DNA from 2 places in the Alteromonas sp. KUL150 genome. Region 1 is predicted to be linked to the other one. Evidence: predicted binding sites of a transcription regulator. Region 1 holds the regulator's gene; the other holds the start of a gene.
What was found. Region 1 encodes sigma-54, which starts transcription at its own class of promoters, with help from an activator protein. Its sites were predicted from a motif close to GTTGGCACGNNNNTNGNNT; they were not measured.
Positions count from the first base shown of each region.

Region 1 (7,670 bases):
ACATAGTCGGCGTCTTTTGGTATACCGTGTTTGAAGCCAAATGATTCAAATACCAATACAAGACGAGAGCTTTTTTTACCAAGAATGCGCTCTCGAATTAACTCCGCGAGTTGATGTATTGTTAGCTTATCAGTATCTAAATACAGGTCTGCTCTTTCTACAATAGGCGCAAGTAGTGCAGATTCGGCTTTTATTGCCTCAAAAAGTGATTTGTTAAGTTTGGCGAGAGGATGAAGACGACGGGTTTCGCTAAAGCGTTTGACGAGTACATCGTCGCTTGCGTCGATATAAACAATCGTCATCGACCAAGATGAGGGTAGATAATCAAGTATCTCGACTAGGTCATCAGGGTTCTTAGGTAAATTTCTGACATCAATACTCACCGCGACTTGATCGTATTCATCAACAACCGTGTGAGTGAGGGTAGGGAGTAGATTTACCGGAATGTTGTCAACACAGTAATAGCCTAAATCTTCTAGTGCTCGTAGCGCCACAGATTTACCAGAACCCGAACGACCACTGATTATAATCAGCTTCACCTCATTTCTCCCTAATAGACTGGTTTTATCTTGTTTGCGTTATCGATTGAAACGGCTCAATTGCCCAAATACAAACGGGCATTAGAAATTAACATAATGCAGAGAGGATCTCATCGCTCTTTGTAGCGCGGCGTATTGCCTTAATCGTCTCTTTGTCGCTCAGTTTACCGGCAACTGTTGCCAAGGTTTGTAAATGCCCTTCGGTTTGCTCTTCAGGAACCAGTAAAGCAAAAAATATATCTACCGGCTTTTCATCTAAGGCGTCAAAATCTATAGCCGGTGTACAGGTTACGACAATTGCAATTACTTTATCGAGACCCGCTAAACGTCCGTGAGGCAAGGCAATACCGTTACCGATACCCGTGCTTCCCATACGCTCTCGAGACATTAGACTGTTGAGTACCGTCGCCGAGTCGATGTTCTCATTATTTTTGGCGGCAATATCTGCGATTATCTCAAGAATTCGTTTTTTACTATTACACTGAACCGCACATTCAGTGCGGTCCAGACTTACGATGGCTTGTATGTCCATGCTTAATTAACTACTAATGTTTTTTCAGTTTTTCCTTATGCTTGATTACTTGCCGGTCGAGTTTATCAACCATGCTGTCAATCGCCGCATACATGTCGGTGTTTTCTGAGGATGCGAATACTTCTGCGCCACTTAAATGAACAGTCGCTTCGGCTTTTTGATTTAATTTTTCAACGTTCAGGATGACATGCACATTAGAAATGTGATCAAAGTGACGTTCAAGTTTGCTGAACTTCGTATCGACATAATTACGCAAAGAGTCGGTGATTTCGACATGATGACCAGTAAGGTTGATTTGCATATTTCGTCTTCCTTATATTATAGAGCCCGTTTAAATAAGGCTTTTGCGTTGGTTCGACGGCGGGATCGATAACGATTCCCGGTATTTTGCTATTGTCCGCCGAGCGACTTTTATGCCTTGCTCGGCCAACAATGAAGCAATCTTGCTATCACTTAGCGGCTTGCTAACATTTTCAGCGGCCACCAGCTTCTTGATCAATGCTCGAATAGCGGTGGATGAACACTCACCACCAGACTCTGTCGCAACGTGACTTGAAAAGAAGTACTTCAGTTCAAAAATACCACGTGGTGTGTGCATGTATTTTTGCGTCGTCACACGAGAAATAGTCGATTCGTGCATATCTACCATTTCTGCGACATCATTTAACACCATTGGTTTCATCATTTCCGGGCCGTGCTCGAAAAAACCCATCTGCTGCTGCACAATGCAATTCGCAACCTTCATCAGGGTTTCATTGCGTGACTCTAGGCTCTTTATGAACCACTTGGCTTCTTGCATGTGTGAGCGGATGAATTGAGAGTCGCTACTGTTCTTTGCACGACGACTCATCGCAGCGTACTGTTGATTCACGCTTAATTTAGGCAGGCTGTCGGGGTTTAATTCTACCACCCAACGACCATTCTTTTTGGCGACTGAAACATCAGGAATAACATATTCAGGCTCTTTAGTAACTAAAGCACTACCTGGGCGAGGATTCAAGGTTTGTAACAAACGCATAGCCTCACGCAGCTGATCTTCCTTCAGGCGACTCTTACGCATTAACGTGCGATAGTCTTTGCTACTAAGAAGGTCAGAGTACTCTTCGATTAACTGCTTCGCTTCAGCGAGCCACGGCGTATCGTCTGAAAATTGGCGAAGCTGAACCATTAAACACTCTTGAGGTGTCCGTGAACCAGAACCAATGGGGTCGAACATTTGAATACGCTTTAATACGCACTCTACTTCGTCCATCTCTATAGGCTCTTCTAAGTCATCATCGTTTACCGCATCAAGAATTTCTTCAAGAGAGACGGTTAGATAGCCAGATTCATCAATCGAGTCAATAATCGCCGTTGCAATTGCCCGGTCAGTTTCCGAGAAATGGGTCAGGCGCATCTGCCAAGAAAGGTGTTCTTGAATATCGTCAGTAGTTTCGCCTTGGAAAATCTGTTCATCATCACTTGATGGACCTGGCGCTGGCGCTGAAGATGCGGAATAATACTCATCCCACGTACTGTCGATAGGCAACTCGTCAGGGAGATCGTTTTTTTCTAACGCATCTCCGGCTTCCAGGGTGTCGCTTGATGCAGTAGCAGACGCTTCTGATGCTCCATCATCATTATCGAGATTGTTCTTTTCTGATTGAGGCTCGTCATTACCTTCCTCAACTTCTAACAGTGGGTTAGAGTCAAGCGCCTCTTGAATCTCCTGTTGAAGATCAAGAGTAGACAGCTGCAGCAATTTAATAGCCTGCTGAAGCTGAGGTGTCATGGTAAGTTGTTGGCTAAATTTTAGCTGTAAAGATGGTTTCATCTACGTCTTATTTAAATGCTCTAAATTGAATATACCAGAGCGAAATTGAAAAATGACAATTCGGTTACATTAACTATAGCCTGAATTGTTCGCCTAGGTATACATCCCTTACTTTTTGATTACTTAAAACCTGTTCCGCTGTTCCTTGCGCAATAAGCTCGCCATGACTCACAATGTACGCTTTTTCGCAAACATCCAATGTTTCTCGTACGTTATGGTCAGTGATAAGGATACCAATTCCTCTATCACGAAGATGTTGTATTATCTTCTTTATATCATTAACTGATATTGGATCAACACCAGCGAATGGTTCGTCTAATAAAATAAATTGTGGATTTGCCGCTAACGCTCGTGCTATCTCCACCCGGCGTCGCTCACCACCCGACAAACTCATACCCGCACTATTACGTATATGGTTGATATTAAATTCATCAAGTAGTGCGTCAGCTTCTTCTTCTTGCTGGTGTGAATTTAAATCTTTACGAGTTTGCAAAATTGCCATGATATTTTCGTGAACGGTCAACTTTCTAAATATTGATGCCTCTTGTGGAAGGTAGCCAATTCCGCGGCGTGCGCGCTCATGCATGGGTTGATGAGTGAGCTCGTTTTCGTCAATTTCAATCTTGCCTTTGTCCAGGGGTACCAGACCTACAATCATATAAAACGTGGTGGTCTTACCAGCGCCGTTTGGACCAAGAAGACCAACAATTTGCCCTGTAGAAACAGAAAGGCTAACGTCTCTCACCACTTGACGAGATTTATAAGCCTTAGCAAGGTTAGTTGCGCTAAGAGTGGCCATGGCTATTTGTTGTCCTCACTATCTTTGTCTTGCTTTTTCGATGTTTTACGAATGGTGTCAGGCGTAAATACCGTCGTAACGCGACCTTCACCATCTTCTCCGCTGCCGCCAGTAGCAAGCAATTGCTCGGTAATCATATCAAATGTAATGTTGTCACCTTGCACTTTACTCGTGTCTTGCTGAAGTTCGGCATTGCCAGCGAGAGAAATGGTGCGGTTAATAACCTCGTAACGAATTTCATTGGCTTTTGCCGAAACAGGCGTGCCGTCTTCTAAAGTTTGAGAGTAGCTCGCCGGTTTGCCTCTAGCGATGAAAATTTCACGACCGCTACCTTCACTGGCGATAACTTCAACTTCGTCCGCTTCAATCAGTAGTGAACCCTGTGTGATGAGAACGTCTTCTTTATAAAGTGCAGTCTTGTTTTTCCCATCAATAAACTGGGTGTTTGAACCTATTTTTATGGGCTGCGAAAAGTCGTCTTCGCTCGCGATCACCGCACCGCTAGCGATGGCAAGAAAAAGGCTAGTTGCTAGGGGAATAAGTGGTTTGTACATGATCTAATAGCTCGTATTCTTGTGTGCGTAAATTCGCGTTAAACCCATTGCTCAAAATAACGTACTGAGTACCTTGTATTTCAACGGGCTGGTCAGAAGTCATTTGTTTGGTGTCCAAATTTATTTGAATATATTCGGTTGATAAGCTTTGGACAAAATCATCGCTCGTTTGGTTCTCAATAACAACGCGATTTTCCAGCTGAATAAGCTCGTTGTTGTAGAGTGTGCCTTCTTTAGCCGTAACAACCCAAGGAGACGTTGCATTTTCGGTATAAAGGGTATATCTAGGTTGTTGAAACAAGACAAAACCTAGTTGGTCGTAATGCTCCATTGATTCAGCAAAAACCTTATGGTTCAGCTCCCCCTCTTGATTGTAGAGGGTCGTGGTTAAATTTTTCGCTTTATAAGTGGGCTTTAATGCGTCATTTTCACCACTGCTCTGCGCTTCTGGCTCCTCTTCCATCCATGTTGGTACATACATCAACATCGCTAGAATAAAAAGCGAAGATATACTGAGTCCTAAGCGATTAAAGCCAAATTGGCTCATACACTTGCTCCGAATATTTCATTCGCCACACCCTTGGCTTGTAAAATGGTGTCCGATATTTCACGAACCGCACCAAACCCCCCCGGGAGTGTGGTAATCCAGTTGGCTTGTTTAGCGACAAAAGGATGCGCATCGGCAACCGCAATCTTGACTGCTACATGCTTAAACATACCTGTGTCAGGCATATCATCGCCAACTGCTGCCACGTCATCGGCATTTAGTTCGAGATTTTCCATTAGTGCGCTCAAAGCCTCGGCCTTGTTTTCCTCACCTTGAATAATGTGCGCCACATTCAATGCTTTCATTCTGTTTTCAACAATGGCTGAACGACGACCCGTGATGACAGCGACATTAACATTATGGCTTACCAAGGCTTTGACGCCGTAGCCATCTCGCGTATGAAAGGCCTTTAGTTCTTCGCCCGCATTGCCTAAATAAATTCGGCCATCTGAAAACACACCATCCACATCACATACCAATAATTTAATCTTCGATAGTTGAGTGAAAAGTGTGTCATTCATTTCTGTGTATAAGGTTGCTGGCATTTATAGCACTCCCGCTTTGAGTAGCATATGCATATTAAAGGCTCCCACGGGTATGCGCTGAGAATCTGTTACCATAAGCGCACTGATTTTATGGGCTTCCATCAAGTTAAGCGCCTCTACAGCGAGTTGCTCAGAAGTGGTTGTTTTACCGCCTTTTGTCATTACACTTTCAACCGAGGCACCGTGAACGTCAATACGAGCGTCTAGAATTCGGCGTAAATCACCGTCAGTGAATACACCGGTAAGTGTACCATCAGAGGCAACAACGCCCGTCATCCCAAGGCCTTTTTTGGAAATTTCAAGAAGTGCGTCAGCCACTGAAGCATTCAAACTAACAAGCGGAATATCGCTACCAGTAAGCATGATGTCATGCACTTTAAGCAACAGCTTTCTTCCTAGACTCCCCCCCGGGTGTGACAATGCGAAATCGTCAGACGTGAACCCTTTCTGATCGAGAAGAGCCACAGCAAGCGCATCGCCCATAACTAAGGTGGCCGTGGTGCTTGATGTAGGGGCTAGGCCTAATGAGCAGGCTTCTTTATCCACACTGATATCGAGCACTACATCAGCGTGTTGGCCTAATGAACTTGACGCGCTGTTTGTCATCGCTACCACTTGAATTCCCAGTCTTTTAACGACTGGCAGCAAGTTGACTAATTCGTTTGTTTCACCAGAATTAGAAATAGCTAATAAAACATCACCCTTACTCAACATTCCCAAGTCACCATGATTGGCTTCACCAGGGTGCATGAAAAAAGCGGGTGTGCCTGTACTTGCCAGCGTGGCAGCGATTTTGTTTCCTATATGCCCAGATTTCCCCATTCCGCTAACAACAACTTTTCCCTTGCAGTGGTATAGAATATCGCATGCTGCAATAAAATTGTCGTTTAAACGTTCTGCAAGGTTCGCTATAGCGTGCGTTTCAATGTCGATAACGCGTTTTGCTGAGTCGATATAGTTCATCTGAGTTTGTGTATTCATGATTATCCGAACAGCCAGAATTGGTAGCCAATGAAGCAAGCAAGAAGTATAAATCCATTCGTTCTTGATATTGTACGCTTACCGATTAAATCAAAGCTGAACAAGAATAGCAGTAGCGTTAGTCCAAGCATTACGTACATATCTCGATTATAGACATCTGGATCCAACAAGCCTGGCGCTATTAACCCCGGCATTCCAAGTACGGCGAGCAGGTTGAAGATATTAGAACCAATAATATTACCAAGGGCTAAATCATCCTCACCTTTGAGTACGCCGGCAATGCTTGCAGCAAGTTCTGGAAGGCTGGTGCCAAAAGCAATGATAGTTAAACCAATCACCAAGTCAGATATCCCCATATACCTTGCAATTTCTACAGCGGAGTTCACCAAAAAATGTGCACTCAGGGGCAAAATGACCAGACCCACACCAATCCATATAAGCGCAGATGTATTTGAAACGCCTTTAGGTATTTCGTCAGCTGTTTCAGCTATCAATGGGTCTTCTTTGTCTACTTGTAGCGACAGCCAGGCCATCATGGCTAATACAAAAATAAACAGAGCAAGTAGAATAATGCCCTCGTAAGACTTAAGTTCGCCATCGAACAAAAAGCCGATAGCAATAAGGGAAATAATAAGAAGAGCCGGAAGCTCTCGCTTTAACGTTGTTGATGAAACAAGCAGCGGCTTAACCAATGCTGTTATGCCAAGGACAAGAGCGACGTTGGTAATGTTCGAGCCCAGCGCGTTTCCTACAGCGGTATTCATATTACCATTTACAGAGGCAATGGCGGATACCACGATTTCAGGCGCAGAAGACCCCATAGCGACAATCGTTAAACCGATCATCATAGGTGAAATACCGATGTTCTTTGCTAGCGCTGAAGCACCATAAACAAAACGGTCAGCGCTCCAACTAAGTACAATCAGCCCAATAAGAAAAATGACGATGTTTAAAAGCACAACAACCTGTAATAAAAAGTATTTCGCTAGATTGTCGCAAAAAGAGTGCCATTTGCCTATGCTCGCATTACTTTATTTTTATCAAATGCTGCGAAATGGTAAAAACCTGTGTTAAATGAAGAGTAAATCGACAAATTAGTCCTCGTTCGTTGCCTTTGATTGGCAGCGATAGCAGCAACACTGCATGTTGGTGTTCAGTTTCCATTAACAAACTATCAAATACGATAGACGTGCTCACTCACTTTCGACTTGTTGTCTTATATAAGAAGTGCGCTTGAGCGCGCGTGACCTTACATTCGTCTTAATCGAACATAACTTGTAACTTTTTGACTTTTGCGAGGGGCTTGAAAAAGCGTACAATGACACTAAATCACATCGCCCAGCCACGACTTTTTACCAAT
Region 1 is NZ_BLIJ01000033.1:58,280-65,949, forward strand. Features, by position in the region: gene rapZ (RNase adapter RapZ) at 1-539, opposite strand, end outside; gene ptsN (PTS IIA-like nitrogen regulatory protein PtsN) at 628-1,071, opposite strand; gene hpf (ribosome hibernation promoting factor) at 1,085-1,372, opposite strand; gene GVO62_RS07430 (RNA polymerase factor sigma-54) at 1,403-2,884, opposite strand; gene lptB (LPS export ABC transporter ATP-binding protein) at 2,958-3,683, opposite strand; gene lptA (lipopolysaccharide transport periplasmic protein LptA) at 3,686-4,237, opposite strand; gene lptC (LPS export ABC transporter periplasmic protein LptC) at 4,206-4,784, opposite strand; gene kdsC (3-deoxy-manno-octulosonate-8-phosphatase KdsC) at 4,781-5,329, opposite strand; gene GVO62_RS07455 (KpsF/GutQ family sugar-phosphate isomerase) at 5,330-6,310, opposite strand; gene GVO62_RS07460 (calcium/sodium antiporter) at 6,313-7,269, opposite strand.

Region 2 (7,670 bases), on a different contig from region 1:
GGCTGCTTGTGATTAACAACAACGATAAGCCTTTGCAGTGGCAAGCTCTTCCCCCAGTACCCTCCAGCCTTATGCTAAAAGGTCGCTTGGCATCAGTAGCAGTGGGCGTAAAAGACAGCGTCTATATTTTTGGCGGTTACACCGTTGATGAAACTCACAACGAGATTAGTACGCCAGACGTCTATAAATACTCACCTACAACGACGAAATATGAGCTACTGGCGCCGATGCCCGTGCCGGTTGATGATGCTTCTGCCCTAGTTTATCAAAATCGCTACGTATACTTAGTTTCAGGCTGGCATAACGATGGCAACGTAAATCTTGTGCAGGTTTATGATACGCAAACCGGCCAATGGCAACAGGCGAGCCCTTTCTTAGGTAATCCAGTATTTGGGCACGCTGGCGGCATCGTTAATAACACTATGGTAATTTGTGACGGTGTATCAGTAACACCCCACAGTAATAAACGCCGGAGTTTCGTTGCGGAAACCGCCTGCTTTAAAGGTAAAATTGACAAGGAAAACCCTTTCAAGATTGATTGGCGTACGCTTCAGCATCCAACAGGTTCTGCGCGCTATCGCATGGCCGCTGCGGGCGATGAGGCCACCAATAAAATCTATTTTGTGGGCGGTTCGACTAATCCGTACAACTACAATGGCATTGGCTATAACGGTAAACCTTCAACTGCAGATGGCGCCATATGGACCTTTGATATTGCAAAAGAAACTTGGGCTATATCGAAAACAGAAGCTGAAGCGCCTACGATGGATCACCGCGGATTAATTGACATTAACGGTACTTGGATCACCATTGGCGGTATGCTTGGCGCACAGCACGTGACCAGTAAAGTAATCTCGCACTTTTCCACACTCGCAGAAGGGCCTTGTTTATCTAAAAGCCAAGCGCGCTCTGACGTTTCAAAACAGCCATCGGATGGGCAAGCTGTTGAAGTCGTGAAAAGTAAAGTGCCAACACCAAAACGACATATACGGAGCAAAATAAACAGTGAAATCTAAGCATGCACAGGTTCATTTTAATGAGAGCGGTACGCCTGTCGCCGACCATTTTGACGACGTTTATTTTTCTAACGACAGCGGAATTGATGAAACCCAACACGTTTTTGTTGCAGGCAACGACCTTGCTGAGCGCTGGCAACAGTGGCGCAACCCTACTTTTGTTATCGCCGAAACAGGTTTTGGAACTGGGCTGAACTTTTTGGTCGCCATGCGTGCCTTTAATGAATTTAGAGCTGCAAACCCTGACCATCCGTTAAAGCGCCTATATTTTATTACCACGGAAAAGTTTCCCCTGCCTCAACAGGATATGCAGCGTGCGCTAGAAGCTTTTCCTGCCCTTAAAGACGAAGCGGAAGCACTCGCTTCACTTTACCCCATGGGCCTTGAGGGGTGCCATCGCTTGCATTTCGATAGCCACTCAACCACCCTCGACTTATGGATTGGTGATGTTCACGAACTCCTTCCCCAGTGGCACTCCCCTGTAAATGGACTAATCGATGCCTGGTTTTTAGATGGTTTCGCACCAAGCAAAAACCCTGATATGTGGACCGATGCTCTGTTTAGCCAAATGGCTCGTTTGTCAAAAACCGGCACAACCTTTGGCACGTTTACCGCTGCGGGCATCGTAAAGCGTGGGCTTGCCGGTGTGGGCTTTACCATAAAAAAACGCAATGGCTTTGGCCGTAAGCGCGACATGTTGACCGGCGTTTTCAGCCAAGACAACGAGAATGTACAGCATAAACTTCGCCTGCCTACTGGCCCCTATTACAGGTACGCTAACGGCAGTTTAGATAAAACAAGTAAAGTCGCAGTAGTAGGCTCCGGCCTTGCAGCAGCTACGGCATGCCTGGCTTTAGTAAAACGCGGCATTTGCACTACTTTGTATTTTGATGGTGACACCCTTGCAAGCGGCGCTTCTGGCAACCCACAAGGCGGCTTTTACCCGCAGCTTCACAGCGAAGCAAGTATTGCCAGCCGCATTCAGGCGCACAGCTTTTTGTATGCTAGGCAAGCCTACGACCACACTATTGAACATGCAAAAGCCTGTGGCCTAGCCGACGTTACCCATGATTTCTGTGGCGTTATTCAACTAAGCTTTAACGACAAGGTAGCAGATCGCCAAAATAAATTGGCTGCTGCCGACGTATGGCCAGATGCTTTGATTAAGCCCGTGGACAGCAAAGAAGTGAGCGATATCGCTAACCTAGCTCTTCCCTACTCTGGCCTATACATTGGCTTGGGCGGTTGGATTTCTCCTCCACAGCTAGTTACCACCATGATTGAGGAAGCACTTCAAAGTGGCAAACTCGAGCTGAAACCCAATCATACCTATGTATCTCATGAGACAGTTGAGACAACAAAGCAGCGGGTGCGGATTCGTTTTAACTTAGGTAGCGCTGAGAGTGAAGAAGTTATTACTGCCGATCACCTTATCCTTGCCCTTGGTGCAGGTGCGGTAAACGCTAGCGATTTTGACAGCCTTTCTCTTCGCCCTGTTCGCGGTCAGGTTGAAGCTATCCCCACCCAAATGCCGATTGAACAGCTCAACACCGTGTTGTGCCACAAGGGCTATATGACGCCCGCGCTCGACGGTCGACATGCCTTGGGTTCAACTTACGTTAAAAACGACTTAAGCACCGAAGTGCGAAGCGATGAAACTGAAACGAACCTTGCTACACACGTACAGGCACTGGCAAACACCAGCATAGTTCAGGCATTACAACACGACGGTAAAGCCAGAGCGGCAACGCGCTTGGGTTCGCCAGACCACCAGCCTGTTGTGGGTGCATTACATGATTTTGATTCGTTGAAAGAAGACTACGCTATGTTAGGCGTAGGCAAGCCGTTGAACGCCTCGCCAGTATTGCCAAATAGTGTAGTTTCCACCCTTACTTGCTTGGGCTCACGAGGGTTAACCACAGCGCCTTTAATGGCAGAAGTTTTGGTGAGCAGTTTGTGCAAAGAACCGCTGCCTTTAAGCAACGATCTGCTTAATGCTGTAAACACAAGCCGCTTTATGACTCGCGAAGCAATTAGAAGTCAGGGTTAATAAACGGAGAGGTCTTTGTGAAAATTTTCCTGTACCTAGACACAAAAGATCAGATGTTTAGAGGATTTAAAGCGAACATGAAAGGAATTCGCTTTCGAAAACAGAGTGCAAAGGAAGTAAATGGCTAGTTTACGCTAGCCATTTTATTTAAATCCATCACGATAAACGCAGGAATGTATACGTTGGCGCTTGCCACCACTTGTTTATTTTCCAGCGACACAATGCGCGCGTTTACACGCACGCCTCTGTCATCTTCAATGATGGTGCCGGTTACAATATGATCCATTTCAACCTGCTTAGCGAGCGCCGTACCATCGCGAGTGAGTACGAAATCGCCGACAGGCGTTACTGTAATGCCACCTGCAAGCTTAAAGTCGACGACCGCTAACCCAAAATCTTGCAGCTCGGCAATAAGGTACTCTGAGAGCTGATTGCCAAGCACGGTACTATCACTCAACGACTGGTTAAGCCTAACAAAGCTCGCCACACCCACCATATCTTGCTGAGTAAGACGGGTAGCATTGTCCATTAATTCCATCGCTAGCTGCGAAGCGTAATCATTTAAACGCTTATGAGTTTGTGAAGGTGAATAGCCATGGTGTAACGGGTCTTTATAGCCCGGCTCTACCTCCACATGCTGCTGGTATTGCCTGTCTCGCGAGTCGGGAGTGTAAACTAATCCTGAACGGTTAGGCACCGGAACAGGTTCGGCGTCATGTGTAATTTCACCGTCTTCACCTAACCAAAACGAGCCTATAGATTCTGTGCTGGTGCATCCTGCTATAGACCCACTTAGCATAACGCCAACTGCAAGCCAGGCACTCGGGATTAACTTCTTTACAAACACCATTGTGAACTCCTAGCCGCGACTTAGTTTAACGCCATCGCGCATGCCATTTCGCTGGCTTCCGTCACTTGGAATAAGTGCATCTACGACGTAGAACGGCACTAACATTTGTGCCGTAGCCACTACCGCCCGTGACTCCATACCTAATATACGTGCGTTAACTAACACGCCACCTTGATGCTTGGTCATTGTTCCGGTTAACACGTATTCAATAGGCAGGCTGCTGCTCAATTCTAAATAATCGCGGCTCAATACAAAGTCGCCGTCGTCAGTAATGCGAATATACTCAGTTGCTTTGAAGTCGATAACAGGCACGCGGAACTTATGCAGTTCGTGAACAAACGATTCCGCCATCTGACGACCAAGCAAATCCGTTTTTTGTAAGTCGGTATCTAGTAAAGCAAAGTGGGTCACACCGATAGGTGTTTTGTTGCTCACGTATTCCATATTGGCAATTAAATCTTGCGTCATGTTCTTCACATAGTCGCCAATGTGCTTGGTTAGAGGTCGGCCTTTGTACGCGCCCTGTACACTCGAATACAACGGGGGTTGACCGATAGCGCCGTAAGCATCCATACCCTGCGACTGGGCGTCACTGGTGCTATCAACTGGCTTAGCAGGAGCACGGTCGGCGGCAGTTATATCAATCACATTCATAGCCGGACGCTGAGGCGTTTGTTCGGCTACCTCTTCTTCCCCCATCATCATAGAGCACCCGCTAACGCTGAGCAGTGAAGCACAAAGCGAAAGCGCCGCGTATTGATTTCGTCTTTTCATGGGGTTACCTCGTACCTTCGGTTCTGTATAACTTGCCGTTTCGGGTTGTTACCTGTTCTTCCCGCCAAAACAGCTCGGCCGGGAAAAAACGTGTTGCCGCAGCGACAATGTTTTTATTTCTAGCGTTAATAATTCGAGCATTAACCACCGCACCAGATTCTTGATACACCATGGTGCCGGTAATGTAAAAATCGACGCGTTCAACATTTGACAACTGGTCGATATCGCGTGTTAACACTCTGTCGCTTTCGTCACTAACAATTATATCGTTCGAAAGCTTAAATTCTTGAGTAGAAAAGCCTCTTTTCGTAGCTTCAGTAATCATTCCCTGCTCAAGCTGATGACCCAACAACATTAACGGGTGTTGATGGTCAGCGCTGTATTTCATGCTATCGACAGGCACGAAGCCGACTACTGCATAGCGAGACTGACGCGCTGGACCCACATCAGCAAAAAGTTCGTTAGCCAACATGTACGTGTGATATTCCACATTACCTAATGCCGATACGTCGCCGGTATTGGTTTGCGCAAATTGGCTTTTTGGCTCTTCAAGCGTCGAGCAACCCGCAAGCAAACCCGCGCAAAGTGCGACACACCACAGCACTTTTACTAATCCACTAATACTTCCTGTCAAAAAAGCGTGAGAGGCATTATTTATCATACGATTCATTAGATATGTCCGCTAAAAAACGTCAAATTATCATCGCCTAAATACGCAAAAGCCGATGTTAAGCGCTGCGCAGCCTAAAAGGCTGACATTTTCATTAATCATTTTAAACGCTGGATTGCAATAATCGCACCAAGCAATGTAGCTACTCAAATACAGGTGATTTCGATAACGGACTACCTTCCTATGGCAAGCTTAAATCTTTAACTTTTATGCGTGCTTGAATGCATAGCTAGGTCCTACACAAATCGATACTCTGCAATCTTCCTTGAGGAGAGATTGATTTAACCGACGAAAAAGACGGAAACTTGTTGCCGCTTTTGCCGATTGACATGCCGCTCTCATCTGACATTTTCCACCTTGGGGATATCTTTGAACTTTGTGGCCAACGGCTCTATTGACATCCTTCCAGCTTCGAGCCAATGCTGCTTTATATATTTTTCGTAAACGGTAGCTAAGTTAAAAATTACGCAGAGCTTTTAATGGCAGGGCTTGTTATGGTGTGAATGAAGATGCTGCGCTTTTGTGACTCGTTATTTAATACTGCTATCAATCCAGACCGAGCGCTTTTTGAACGTTGATAGCGCCAATGCCTAATTGTTCAGCTTTTATCGTATCAATAGAGTCAAACTGTATTTTGCAGCCAGCGTTTATCATACCGAGCCACGCCCCGCGCAATGCATCCGGTCGTTTTCCAGTCCAGAACGATTCTGTTTTTTTGATGTATGTGACTACCGGTTCAACATAACCATCATTATAAAGTTGACGCACCAAATCAAAGTCTGGACCAAAAGCGCTTAGTAACGCAGAATCTAAATCATTTATTGAATTATGAAGGGCGTAAAATGTTTTCTCGACGTTGCCTTTTCGGTAGGCAATCCATGCTCTTGCAATATCTACGTAGTGGTTTTCACTGCTAAAACCATCGTAAACGTCGCCCGCAATTTGTTGTTCAATGCTCATTTTGTTTGCGTAGTCGAACGCGCGCTCTATTTTCAATTCTGCTATCTCAATAGGCTCAAACTGCGCGCTATATTTTATGTGCCGGCTTAAGCTATTCAGCACCTTATATGGGTTGCTGTTGTTCGACAAATTTCGTTGATAATCTTGCAATGTATCATTAAGCAATCGACGATTCCTTGATTCAAGATACGCAAAACGCTGCTCGATATACTCAAGATACTCGGGGTCATCACATCCTTGCAGGTAATCTGCATGACTTTGTTTACTCAAAGTAACAATAAGGGGAACGAAAAGAAGAAAACGTATAAACTTCAAGAGAATCTCTATTTTATTATCACTTATCTTCGTACTGAGAAAGTATCGAAATTGATCGTAAGTAGCCGTTAACTGTTATTAACGATATTAGTATTACCCTTGTTACCTATTTCAACAGCTTTTTCAGAGGAACAATTTTGTCGCAAGTAATTTTTAGCCGCGTTTTTAGTTTTTTAGTTATGTCTTGCTTTTCTTTGTCGGTAGTTGCGGCGACTGATTCGTCATATTCCCATAACGATTCGGGTGAAAACACTGTAATAAACATTCCTGGTGCCCTTTCGTTAAGTGGTACAACAATTAAAAAACGCTTTTTCTTTAACGTCTACAGACTGAGCCACTTCATGGAAAAGCCTAAAGGTGATTTCCCTACTAAAGATTCGCTTATAACGTTCATCTTGAATGCAAACACACAACAGCGCATTGAACTAGAGTTCTTGAGGAATGTGACACGAGAGCAAATAGAAGAAGCTCTCATGCAGGGTATTGAACAAAATAACGCTGATTCTGACCTGAGTAAGATTAAACAAGATATCCAAAGACTATCCTCTGGCTTTCAGGATGAAGTAGAGAAGCATTCAACCCTTACGTTATCACGACTTTCTAAAAAGAAGCTTAATGTATTTTTCAACAATACCCTAGTTGTCGAAACTGAAAACCAAGCGTTGGCTGACGCCTTGTGGTCCATATGGTTTGGCAAAGACCCAATTGTAGATACAGAAGACTTAGTACAAAACATTTTGGTGAACTAGGCTAATTATAGGTGCAAGGCAAATGCGGTTAGCGTCGCCATATGCTATGCATTTGCCATTCGCGCACGTTTTCTTCCAGTACCGAGCTAGCGATTTAACTTAGCAATATACGTTTGTTGCGCATCTGTCTGCTCAGGTGGCAGCAACACAATTTTACCTACGTGCTTTTTCTCGGAGAAATCTTTTTGTGCTGTCACGATATCTTCCAGCGGGTAGGTTTTAGCTAACATAGGTTTTATCTCACCACGCTCGATATATGAAACAAGATTAGGAAAAACCGGTTCAT
Region 2 is NZ_BLIJ01000011.1:22,961-30,630, reverse strand. Features, by position in the region: gene GVO62_RS02240 (Kelch repeat-containing protein) at 1-1,016, shown strand, start outside; gene mnmC (bifunctional tRNA (5-methylaminomethyl-2-thiouridine)(34)-methyltransferase MnmD/FAD-dependent 5-carboxymethylaminomethyl-2-thiouridine(34) oxidoreductase MnmC) at 1,006-3,066, shown strand; gene GVO62_RS02230 (FlgO family outer membrane protein) at 3,191-3,916, opposite strand; gene GVO62_RS02225 (FlgO family outer membrane protein) at 3,926-4,690, opposite strand; gene GVO62_RS02220 (FlgO family outer membrane protein) at 4,695-5,351, opposite strand; gene GVO62_RS02215 (hypothetical protein) at 5,907-6,635, opposite strand; gene GVO62_RS02210 (chalcone isomerase family protein) at 6,773-7,384, shown strand; gene GVO62_RS02205 (alcohol dehydrogenase family protein) at 7,471-7,670, opposite strand, start outside.
Region 2: GVO62_RS02220 (FlgO family outer membrane protein) is a predicted target of sigma-54. The motif match lies at 5,476-5,494, and genes of this name have one in related genera.